Regions from separate parts of the Vibrio toranzoniae genome, predicted to be linked through region 2. Evidence: predicted binding sites of a transcription regulator. Region 2 holds the regulator's gene; the other holds the start of a gene.
The links. Region 2 encodes CRP, which controls carbon source genes, mostly activating them, when cyclic AMP is high. Its sites were predicted from a motif close to TGTGANNNNNNTCACA; they were not measured.

Region 1 (6,055 bases), on a different replicon from region 2:
AGTATTAAAACGCTTTATAACAAGCTTGATAAGTATCAGGAGTAATTCTGTTGATACCTTTATAGAGAACGATAAAGAGCCCCAAAATAAACTAAAGGTTACTTTAGGACTCTAATCACTTTCTTCTGTATTCTATAAAAATATAGTCATTCTACAAAAATATAGTAGTGGAGATGCCTCATCCCCACTACTATATTTTAGGCAGCACTCACCGATTTTTTAGCTTTTTTATTTTGATCAAAAAACTCTTTATGTAGTGCACAAATCGCTTGTTGATACTTGTCATCATTCACGACAAATTGCACATTTACATTTCTCATCGACGAGTGTAATGCAATAGGAGTTACGCTATTATTCATCAATGACAGTACGCCATTAGCAAGTGTTTTGTTGGTATCAATCTGAGAACCAATCGCTGAAATTATGGCTACCATACGGCCAGCAATTGATGCCTTTGGATACCGCTTCTCAGCTTTATAAAGCACCTGATTTAAGCTTTCAGGGTTACCACCAAGATAATAAGTAATAGAGTTGGCATTCATCTCCTTGCCTATCAGGCTAACTCTTGCATCCGCAATAATTTCCATTAACTCATAACTCACATTATCTATCTTACCAACCATTCCTTGGTCAAAGATATGCAATGCGTAAACTTTCTGTTTTCCAGCAATGATCTCCACATGATCCGTATCGGGTCGATAATTCGAAGAGATCAGTGTACCTTCATGCTCAGGTTCAAAAGTGTTCTTAATTTGCAGCTCAATCCCGCATTCACGTAAACCTGCAGCCGCATTTGAGTGGATAGCTTCCATACCAAGATTGGCTAATTGGTCGGCAACATCATAGTTAGTTAATCCAATGGGATTAACTGAGCCAACACCGACGACTCTAGGGTCTGCCGAGCTGAAATGATACTCTTTATGGATAACCGCAAGCGATGCTTGAGTTATTGTTGCGATGCGACTGAATGTCATCTCGCTGTAGCCACGGTCATAAGTATGCATTAACCCTTCTTTGCAATAGGCATAACCGGTAACAATAGGTAATTCTTTAGTCACGTCTATTTTAGAGAAAGCCTCTTTAATTGTCTCATCCAAACTTAGGGGTTGTTGGTTATCCCAACCAGACAAATCAACAAAAGTTGAATTTATACCGATATTTTTCAGTTTAAGAGCTGTGTTATATGCACTATGTGATTCGCCAATAGAAGCAAGAAACTCTCGAATTTGCGGTAAGTAATGTCGTAGTGAAAACTGCCCGTATTGACATGTTTCAAGAATATTAGCGATACAGTTTTTTGCTTCTGAAATGCGAGACCGGATAAACTTATCCGCTCTAATACGATTCATTGGATCAGCGAAGATATGTTCATTAGTCAACAACATACGACTTTCAATATAAGACAGAGAGTCTTTCCATGAGTCGTCACGCTTAGCGATAAGTTGATAAACGCCTGGTTTACCAGTTTTTTTACATTCCAGTAATGCATCTGTCATACCGCCATACGCAGATACAACAAAGATTCGGTTATATGGATTTTTAGGGCGGAGAATAATATTGTCTAGCACAGCATCAAATGCTGTCATTGATGTACCGCCGATTTTTTCTACGGTAAATGTCATAAAAGACCTTAATAATTAAGAAATTTGAAGGCTAAGTAAATAAAGAATAGGGGGGATGTTCCCCCCTCCCAAAAACGTTAGTCAACCAGTGGATAGACACCGTTTTCGTCGTGAACTTCAGCCCCAGTAATTGGCGGGTTAAACACGCAAGCCATGACCATCTCTTTGTTTTTATATGCGCGTAAATAGTGCTCGTCATGCTTATCAAGGATATAAAGCGTTCCAGGTTTAATTGGATAGGTTTTACCACCAACCACTTCGATCTCCCCTTCTCCACTCATACAAAAAACTGATTCTAAATGATTTTGGTAATGGATATGTGTTTCTGTCGATTCGTAGATTGTCGTGATATGGAATGAAAAACCCATATTGTCCTCTTTCAACAGCATACGAGTACTTTCCCAGTTATCTGAGACGATACGTCTTTCGCTATTACGACATTCATCAAGTGTTCTAACAATCATTTTATTATCCTTATTACGATGCTTTCTTGAAATACTTAGTTGCTATAACTTCAACTGAGTTTTCGAAAATAGTTAGGCCTTGTATTAGCTCCGACTCCGATATAGTTAGCGGGCAAAAGAACTTCAATATTTCATCGTTTGGACCTGCTGTCTCAATGACCATGCCGTTGTTAAAACATGTTTTAGCAATATCGTCAGCAGTGTTTCCATCTTTACATTCAATACCAATCATCATTCCGCGCCCTTTACGTTGAACAAACAACTCAGGGTAGCGTTTGATATTACGTTGGATAACTTCGTCAACCAAGCCTGAACAGTGTTGGACATGAGTTTCAAAATCATCATTTGCCCAATAGATTTCCAGCGCTTTAGCCGCAGTGATAAAGGCATGATTATTACCTCGAAAGGTACCGTTATGCTCTCCCGGCTCCCACTTATCTAATTCTGGTTTTAATAAAACGATGGCCATCGGTAAGCCATAACCACTAATAGATTTAGACAGTGTTACAATATCAGGCTTAATACCTGAAGGCTCAAAGCTGAAAAAGGTACCCGTTCGCCCACAGCCAGCTTGAATGTCATCCACAATTAACAATATATCGTGGGCCTTACAAATTTTACTTAATCGTTGTAACCATTCATTTGAAGCGACATTAAGCCCGCCTTCACCTTGAACCGTTTCCAATAAAACGGCTGCGGGTTTATCCATACCGGCTGAATTATCGGTTAACATCGTTTCGAACAATTTTAATCCATCAATGTCAGCGTAACCTTCAAACGGCAAACGCGTAACGTTGTTGAGATCCGAACCTGCACCTTGCCTGTGATGTTGATTACCAGTCGCAGCCAGTGCACCAGCAGTACAGCCATGAAAGCCATTAGTAAACGCAACAATGCTGCTTCGGCCTTTCACTTTTTTAGCTAACTTGATTGCAGCTTCCACTGCATTTGTTCCTGTAGGGCCGGTAAATTGAACTTTGTAATCTAAGGCTCTTGGTTCCAAAATGAAGCGACTCAGTGCTTCTAGGAACTCAGCTTTGGCTTCTGAATGCATATCTAAGCCATGTGTAATTCCATCCATTTCAATGTACTCAAGCAGTGCTTGCTTAAGGATTGGGTTGTTGTGACCGTAATTTAGAGATCCTGCTCCAGCAAGAAAATCGAGGTAACGATCACCTTGTTTTGTTTCAAGCCAGCAACCTTTTGATTTGCTAAAGGTGACTGGAAAACTATTCGAGTATGAACGTACGTTAGATTCCTGCTTTTTAAAAATATCCATGATAAGGCCGTTATTTAATTCCTATTAGTTTGTGATTATTTAAGGGAATTCGATATAAATATTCAGTATCGTGCTGACCGTTGAAGTGAACATTCTCATCTAAGAATGTTGTCACCTCTCCGGAACTACCATTTTTAGCGTCAAGCTTTTTGAATAGTGCCCAAGATGCTTGGTTTGATTTGGTAATGGTGGTTTCAATAGCGTCGATACCCTCCAACGATTCTCGCTTAAGTAAAGCATCTATCATCTTGTAAGCTAATGCATTACCTCTAAACCGAGGGTCAACGGCTACTTGCCAAATAAATAGTACATTAGGCTCACTCGGCTTCTGGTAACTAGAAATAAAACCGGCAAGGTCCCCTTTGTGCTCAACCAAGATACAAGTTTTACTAAAGTGAGTAGACTGCAAAAAATTGCAATATGAAGAATTAACATCTAATGGTGGGCATTCTGAAATTAAGCGGTAGATATCGTTGCCATCAGAAACTTCGGGCTCACGAAAAATCCATTTCTCATTGCTTTTTTCTACAATCTCCGAATATAGCCCCCAAGGCGCTGATGTAATCATATCTAGTTTTTTCCTTCGAACTCTAATTAAATTCCTTTCCATTATGAGCATTTTCACAGCATAAAGATCAACAAATTAACGCTACAAAGCTAAATTATGTGATATATATCACATAATTTAGCGTATTGCATGAATCAAACAATACTTTGAGTTCTAATGTATTTATTGAGATGAAGTTATCGAGACGTATTTTTCAAGGAACAGACACAAAAAAGTAGTTAGACAGAGATTGAGGATAGGAGCTTTTTGAGCATGGCGTTAAGTAACCGAGTACCCCACGTTTGATAGGTAGTAAGCCATTTACTGAGTCAGACCTATAACCTAATTGATAAGTAATCTCTAGCTAAAGAGATAGCAGTCAGCATCCAATAAGTCGCTAACTGAAAGCACTCCAAACAGTGGTATCTATAAGTCACTATTGGAAATGTTAGCCAAAAAAAAACCTAGCGACGAATCGTTAGGTTTCTAGTATAAAAGCAGTAATAACGAGCTGAAAAAGAAACGGATTCAGATACACCCGTTTAACTTTTACTTACTTTAGAGGATCATTGTCAGGTAATGCTTTGTGTATCCATAACGCTAAGCGCTTTTTAATGTTTGCTCCATCAAGCTTACTTTCGGGTAACGGCGTTATCTGGTTCACTTCAACAAGAAACAAATACACCGCTTTAACCTTTATTGGTTGAGATGAATGTGGCAAATCAAAGCCCTGCAATTTTGCCATCTTAAAACCGACCTCGACTGCTTTTTTCACCAGCTTATCTTCATTAATGATCTTCGCGGTTTTCGACATATTATCTCCATCACCTTTACCGAGCGAACAATAAGTATATCAAACAGATATCGTTCACAAGATTACCGTGCTCCCAAATCGAACACTCTTCCTGATAAATACCATAAACGAATCACCGTTTGGGAAAAGGTTCTAGTTTGAATTTCATGTACAACGTTTAATGGTCAAAAAATCCACCTTTTTACAAAAGACCAATAAATGAGACTTTCAGCCAAGAAACTAAAAATCGAACAAAATTTGACTTATCATTATAAAGAATACAGCATATTATTATCATTCAGACAATAAGCGCTCCCTCTAAAATCAATAACCCTCTGTTATTTAATCAGTTTTATACTAAAACGACTTAGATCATACTTACCGTTTCCTGTAACGAAAATTACTTACAAAACACTCAATAATAAAATAGAATAAACCCACTAATTTTATACTGGTGTTAAAAATGCGTTACCTGTGGGCTTCATTCTGTCATAAAAATCCAATTCTCGGACGAATCGTTCATATCCTTGTTATGTTGGTAGCGTTAGCTTCTATCGTTGTTCCACTGCTCTCGACAGATGCGACAACAATCCTTGTGGCACTGGGTACAGCCCTTGTGTGTATTGTTCTATTCGTTTTCTTTGCGCTCAGTGACAAAATGCGTTCAGGCATGCACTAAACTCCACTTTTCATAACTTACCGTCTCTTTTCGAGCATCGATATTAAACTGACCGTTTCCAGAGAAACAAAAGCGCCCAAAGTTATTCGCTTTCGGGCGCTTTTAGTTTCGGAGCGCATTACTCGCTCAACTTCACCGAACCTATCAATCTGGCATGACAACAATACCCATGCTTTCAAGCAGTTGCTCTTGCTGCCAAGCGACGATTTTAATCCCCGATGTGTCTACCTTGCGAGGATCTAACCCTTCTAATTCAGCATGGCATAAGTTGGCACCTTGCATACTGAATTGCCCCCATACGTCTTCCGAGAACACACCGCGACTGAGATCCGACTCTTTCAGTGACGCGCCGCCAAGGTAAGTACCAATCCAACGGTTTTCAAACAGCTCGCACTTCTCTAAACAAGCTTGTTCAAAATTGGCGTATGACAGGTTACAGCCCGTAATATACGCTGAGCAAAAATACATTCTATTACTTACCTGATTGGCAAAGTTAGCACGAGTAAAGTTCGCCCCTTTCAAGTCACAATCACGTAGCTCAATACCATAACAATTCGCGTTACTAAAATTCGCCATTGCCAACTGGCAATTTTGGAAGCTTGCATCTCGTAAGTCGGCAATATCAAAGCGGCATCCCTCAATATCGCCTTGCTCAATAAACTTACAGTTAA
Region 2 (6,055 bases):
AGCGAAGAAATCGCACAAATTATCGCAAAAGAGACGGGTAAACCTATTTGGGAAACTCGCACGGAGGCGGGCGCGATGGCAGGCAAGATAGCTATCTCTATCCGTGCTTACCACGAACGTACTGGTGAAGCTTCACGTGAAGCGGCAGGCAACCAAATCGTACTTCGTCACCGTCCACTGGGCGTGATGGCGGTATTTGGTCCTTATAACTTCCCAGGACACCTACCTAACGGTCATATTGTTCCTGCACTGCTATCGGGAAATACCGTGGTATTTAAGCCTTCAGAGCAGACACCTTGGACAGGTGAGTTCGCAATGAAGCTATGGCAAGAAGCGGGTCTTCCTGCTGGCGTAATCAACCTAGTGCAAGGCGCTAAAGAGACAGGTATCGCACTGGCCGATGCTAAAGGTCTTGATGGCGTGTTATTTACGGGTAGTGCGAATACGGGCCATATCCTGCACCGTCAATTCGCGGGTCAACCGGGCAAGATGCTAGCGTTAGAAATGGGCGGCAATAACCCTATGGTGATCAGCGACCAATACGGTGATGCGGACGCAACGGTATACACCATTATCCAATCGGCGTTCATCAGTGCAGGTCAACGTTGTACATGTGCTCGTCGTCTATATGTTCCTATTGGCGAGAAGGGTGACCTACTGATCGATAAGCTTGTTGCAGCAACTCAAAAGATTCGTGTTGATCAGCCTTTCGCTGAGCCAGCACCATTCATGGGCCCACAGATCTCTGAAACAGCAGCTAAGTTTATTTTAGACGCGCAAGCGAATCTGCAATCGCTAGGCGGTGTCAGCCTCGTGGAAGCAAAAGCGGGTCAAGCGGCGTTTGTTTCTCCGGGGATTATCGATGCAACCAACATTGCTGAACTGCCGGATGAAGAGTACTTCGGTCCATTGCTACAAGTGGTCCGTTACCAATCACTAGAGCAAGCGGTTGAGTTAGCTAACGACACACGCTTTGGTTTATCTGCTGGTTTAGTATCAACAGATGATTCTGAATGGGAATACTTCGTTGACCATATTCGAGCGGGTATTGTGAACCGTAACCGTCAGTTAACAGGCGCCAGTGGTGATGCACCATTTGGTGGTCCGGGTGCTTCAGGTAACTTACGCCCTAGTGCTTACTATGCGGCTGACTACTGTGCTTATCCTATGGCTTCAATGGAAGGTGGTGAAACTCAACTTCCAGCAACGTTTAGCCCGGGTATTGAGCTGTAATTTAGGCTAATGAGTACTAAGCTCATTCGTTAAATTGGAAATAGGGAAGTGGTGTTATCGCTTCCTTTTCCATCACGTCCGACACCTAGATTGGGCGGTAGATAATAATAGAACAAGTATGTCACAGGCTGATGGCTGCTGACTTTGGGTCTCAGCCACTCCCTTTCTAATCCAAATTACTAGCTTGCTAGAACCTCTGACAAGGAGTCACCATGACGCCCGATCTACTCTTTAAATCACTATGGGATGATTACATTCACAGGCTGTGCCCATCGGCTGAGAAAGTACACCAGTTGCTAAAAGAAGACGAAGCGCTGATTAATGATCATATTGCACTGCGTACTTTCAATGTAGCTCCGCTGGGAATTGAAACGCTGGCTAAGCCTTTCCTTGAGTTAGGTTATAAAGCGTGTGGCGATTACCTGTTTGAGAGCAAGAAGCTAGTCGCTAAGCATTACGAGCATCCAGATCCAAAGCAGCCGAAAGTGTTCATTAGTGAGTTGAAGGTAGAAGAGTGCTCAAGTGAGTTGCAACAGATCGTTGCTAAGTTGGTTGAGCAAGTTGACGCAAGTCAGCTTCAAGGTCATGAATTCTTGTTTGGTGGTCGTCTCTGGGATTTGAGCTTCGCTGATTTCCAAGTGCTAGCAAAAGAGAGTGAATACGCGTCTTGGCTAGCGGCTCATGGTTACGGTGCCAACCACTTTACGGTGAGTGTGAACCAGTTAAATAAGTTCGATGAAGTGCAGGTTGTGAATGACTATCTGAATGAGTCGGGATTCACGATCAATGCATCTGGAGGTGAGGTGAAAGGCTCTCCAGAGGTCTTATTAGAGCAATCATCAACAATGGCAGACAAAGTCCCAGTTTCATTTGTGGAAGGCAATGAGATGATTCCTGGTGGCTTCTATGAGTTTGCTAAGCGCTATGCGATGGCGAATGGTGAGCTTTATACCGGGTTTGTTGCAGCATCGGCTGACAAGATTTTTGAAAGCACCAACGGTTAAAGAAAGATTCGAGCACAGGCTTTGCCCTAGGGATGCGGGTGCGCTTCGCTTCGAGATAGTTTGCGTTTGGAAGTTGTAAGTGTTCCATTCGCATCTCGCATCTGCTCTTTAGATCTTTAGATAACAAAAAAGCCACCAAATTTTCATTTGGTGGCTTTCAAATTTTTGGCTCAGTTAATCGAGATTAACGAGTGCCGTATACCACGATAGTTTTACCGTGTGCAGAAATTAGGTTCTGCTCTTCTAGCATCTTTAAGATACGACCTACTGTCTCACGAGAACAACCAACGATCTGGCCAATTTCTTGACGAGTGATCTTGATTTGCATGCCGTCAGGGTGAGTCATTGCATCGGGTTGTTTCGCTAGGTTTAGTAGCGTTTGAGCGATACGACCGGTTACGTCAAGGAACGCTAAGTCACCAACCTTTTGGCTAGTTACTTGTAGGCGGCTTGCCATTTGCGCTGAAAGACGCATCAGGATGTCTGGGTTCACTTGGATAAGTTGGCGGAATTTCTTGAAAGAAATCTCAGCGACTTCACAAGGAGATTTTGCTCGAACCCACGCAGTACGCTCTTGGTCTTCTTCGAATAAGCCAAGCTCACCGATGAAGTCGCCTTGGTTTAGGTAAGAAAGAATCATCTCCTTACCTTCTTCGTCTTTGATAAGAACTGCCACAGAACCTTTCACAATGTAGTACAAGGTTTCTGCCTTTTCACCAGCATGAATCAAAGTACTTTTTGAAGGGTACTTATGAATATGACAGTGTGAAAGGAACCACTCTAATGTTGGATCGGTTTGGGGTTTACCTAGAACCATAATATCTTACTTCCTCTGCAGGGTATGCTTGCTGCTTTCCGTATTTTAGCTAAGCCTGGATTGACTCGTTAGGATAAGAGCACTTGTTGAGTGCTGCAAGCTATCTTGTGTTTCGTTTAAGAATAGTATCCTTTTTCAGGTACTATTTCTTGATTTTAATCGTGACCAAGCTACGATTTTTTACGCAAAATTGTGCACATGATCACGGTATGAAAAGTAATCAATAGGAATGTCGTACCGTTAACCTATTTTGCCGGTTTCGATGAGTTGCTGCAGGATTGGCCTTACAATGAGCTCCATAGCAAAACTCATTTTTCCTCCTGGCACCACAAGCGTGTTGTGGCGAGACATAAATGAGCCATCAATCATAGCCAAAAGGTAGGGGAAATCGACGTTTTTGATGCCACGTAATCGTATAACTACGAAGCTCTCGTCTAAACTAGGGATCCCTTTGGCGTTGAGTGGGTTGGATGTATCTACGGTTGGCACTCGTTGAAAATTGATATGAGTACGCGAAAATTGAGGAGTTATGTAGTTAAGATAATCATCCATTGAACGAACAATTGAGTCCATTACTGCTTCGCGTGAGTGCCCGCGATCGCGTGTGTCACGAACGAATTTTTGTATCCATTCAAGGTTTACGATTGGCACCATGCCAATTAGCAGGTCGACATGTTTAGAGACGTTGATGTCTCCGTCTACTACACCGCCGTGTAGGCCTTCGTAGAACATCACATTTGAATTTTCAGGGATCTCTTGCCATGGCGTAAAGGTACCTGGCATTTGATTGTAAGGCACGGCTTCATCGAAGGTGTGCAGATAACTCCGTACTTTACCGGTGCCTTCATTACCGTATTGATGGAAGAATTCTTCTAATGCGCCAAAATCGTTAGCCTGTGGACCAAAGTAGCTGATGTGTTTACCTTGCGCGCGTGCCTTGCGGATTTCGACATCCATTTCTGGTCGAGTAAAGCGATGGAAGCTATCCCCTTCAACCCAAGCGGCCTTCACGTCCATCATATTGAACATTTTACGGAAGGCTTCTGAGGTAGTGGTGGTGCCGGCTCCAGATGAACCCGTCACCGCAATAATTGGATGTTTAGCGGACATGACAACCCTTGTCGTTTGAGTAACATACTTGTTAGCAATCGATTTTTACTATAACACGGCTCCTTTCTAAGCGCAGCCTAGAAGCGTTTTATGACTTGGATATCAACGGTTTCATGTAGCTCAGAAAACACGATGCTGACCTCTCCCGAGGCTAATTGATGTTTCACTTGGTCAATCTTGTTCTGTAATGAAACCTCTACGTCGCCGTAGTCTGTACCTTCACGTAGTACGAACTCTTTGATGAGGTTTTCCAGTGTCTCTGGCGCGATGTCTTGCCATGGGATGATCATAAATACTTCTCTCTTTTATGTTCATAAGTATGTTCATTGGTACGTTGATGAGTGTGTCTAGTGGACATTACCACTCCCCCCTCTTTACCAAAGCTAAGCTTATTTTTATAACGTCCGGGCATTATGCCGAATCTTGGAGACTTTCATAGTAGGCGGGTAATGCTTCTTCTAACCAAAATCTAGGTTTGAGCGTACTGCCGGTAATAAAGCCCACATGGCCACCTTTTTGAAACAGTCGATAATCGATGTTGTCGGGGAGGACGAATTTTGGAATAACATCATCGGTCATGAATGGATCATCTTTGGCGTGAATGATCTGTGTCGGTAGTTTTATCTGATTGAGCTTAGGAAGAGCGGAGCACTGTGCGTAATAGTCTTGCGCGTTTTTGAACCCGTGTAGCGGCGCAGTAATCCGTTCATCAAACTCGTATAGCTTATTAATTTTCTTGATCGCTTCAGCGGTGATCCCGAGTTTATCTTGTAGCAGATTACCCTTTTTCAACGCATTGGATTTGAGTGAATTGAGCAGGTACTTCTTATAGATCTTGGAGAAACCTCGTTCAATGCGGCTTGAACAACAGGCAAGATCAAAAGGTGCAGAGACTATTGTTGCCGCCGACAGTAATGGGTCATCTGCGTATTCAACCAAATAGTTCGCTAACATGTTTCCGCCTAAGGAAATCCCAACCGCAACCTTTGGGTTATTTGGAAACTGTCTATCAAGGTGTTTAAGGAAGAAGCGAGCGTCTTCGACTTCACCTGAGTGATATGCGCGAGCCAAGCGATTCGGTTTTCCGCTGCAGCCTCTAAAATGCATCATCACTGAAAGCCAACCCTCTTTAGCAAACGCATTCATTAGGCCGTTGGCATAAGGACTCTCAAAGCTACCCTCTAAACCATGGAACAGAACGAATATAGGTTTGTTACTTCGATGATTACTACCTGGATTGTCACCACTTGGTGATTCGCTCCAAGCAAGGTCGAGAAAGTCACCATCGGGTGTTTCTAATGTTTGCCATTGAGGATGAAACAACGCCTGCTTTCTAATAAACCGTGGTATTAAGGTTTGTAAGTGGGGATTAGATAAACCAGCGGCAGCGGTAAATATTGTCATAAAAACAGTCCATGCTTATTTTATGGGCTTTGATAAAGGATTGAGCTTGTTGTGAAACGCCCACGTTTTGATTTGATCTTGGGTGATTCTCGGTATAAGCGCAAGGGGTTAACTTATAGGAAACATAAAAACACGTTGATCGTAACTGGCTGAATATCATCAAGGTTGGTTGTATTATCGATTGCCTTTGGTGTGCATTCGTCTGTACGTGAACATGGAAATGATAGTGCGCAATTAAGCTCGGTTTTTGATTCAAAAGGGAGAGGTGACGTGTTAGGGCTGTGGTGCTGGTTCAGAAAAAGCGGCATAGAGGTTTTCTGCCCCTAATAAACGACAGTATTTAAAGGTGAGTGACGATTGTTGGTTGGCAAAAAGTTTAAGGGAGTTAATGCAGTCAACGAGGTCGGACTGCTGCTGTTTCTCTAGCTGTAGCTCAAATTGGAGAGCTTCGCGGTAGAGAGAGTCGACAACCTGAGGTTTGAGGTGT

Region 1: ectA (diaminobutyrate acetyltransferase) is a predicted target of CRP. The motif match lies at 4,031-4,046, and genes of this name have one in related genera.

Annotation. Positions count from the first base shown of each region.
Region 1 is NZ_AP025515.1:959,716-965,770, reverse strand. It holds gene OCU50_RS18685 (sigma-54 interaction domain-containing protein) at 1-45, shown strand, start outside; gene OCU50_RS18680 (aspartate kinase) at 198-1,622, opposite strand; gene OCU50_RS18675 (ectoine synthase) at 1,700-2,086, opposite strand; gene ectB (diaminobutyrate--2-oxoglutarate transaminase) at 2,100-3,365, opposite strand; gene ectA (diaminobutyrate acetyltransferase) at 3,376-3,933, opposite strand; gene OCU50_RS18660 (DUF5062 family protein) at 4,466-4,726, opposite strand; gene OCU50_RS18655 (hypothetical protein) at 5,169-5,384, shown strand; gene OCU50_RS18650 (Qnr family pentapeptide repeat protein) at 5,529-6,055, opposite strand, start outside.
Region 2 is NZ_AP025514.1:2,848,511-2,854,565, reverse strand. It holds gene astD (succinylglutamate-semialdehyde dehydrogenase) at 1-1,233, shown strand, start outside; gene OCU50_RS13010 (DUF1338 domain-containing protein) at 1,446-2,237, shown strand; gene crp (cAMP-activated global transcriptional regulator CRP) at 2,422-3,054, opposite strand; gene OCU50_RS13000 (phosphoribulokinase) at 3,295-4,164, opposite strand; gene OCU50_RS12995 (YheU family protein) at 4,242-4,454, opposite strand; gene OCU50_RS12990 (hydrolase) at 4,576-5,568, opposite strand; gene OCU50_RS12985 (TIGR02444 family protein) at 5,842-6,055, opposite strand, start outside.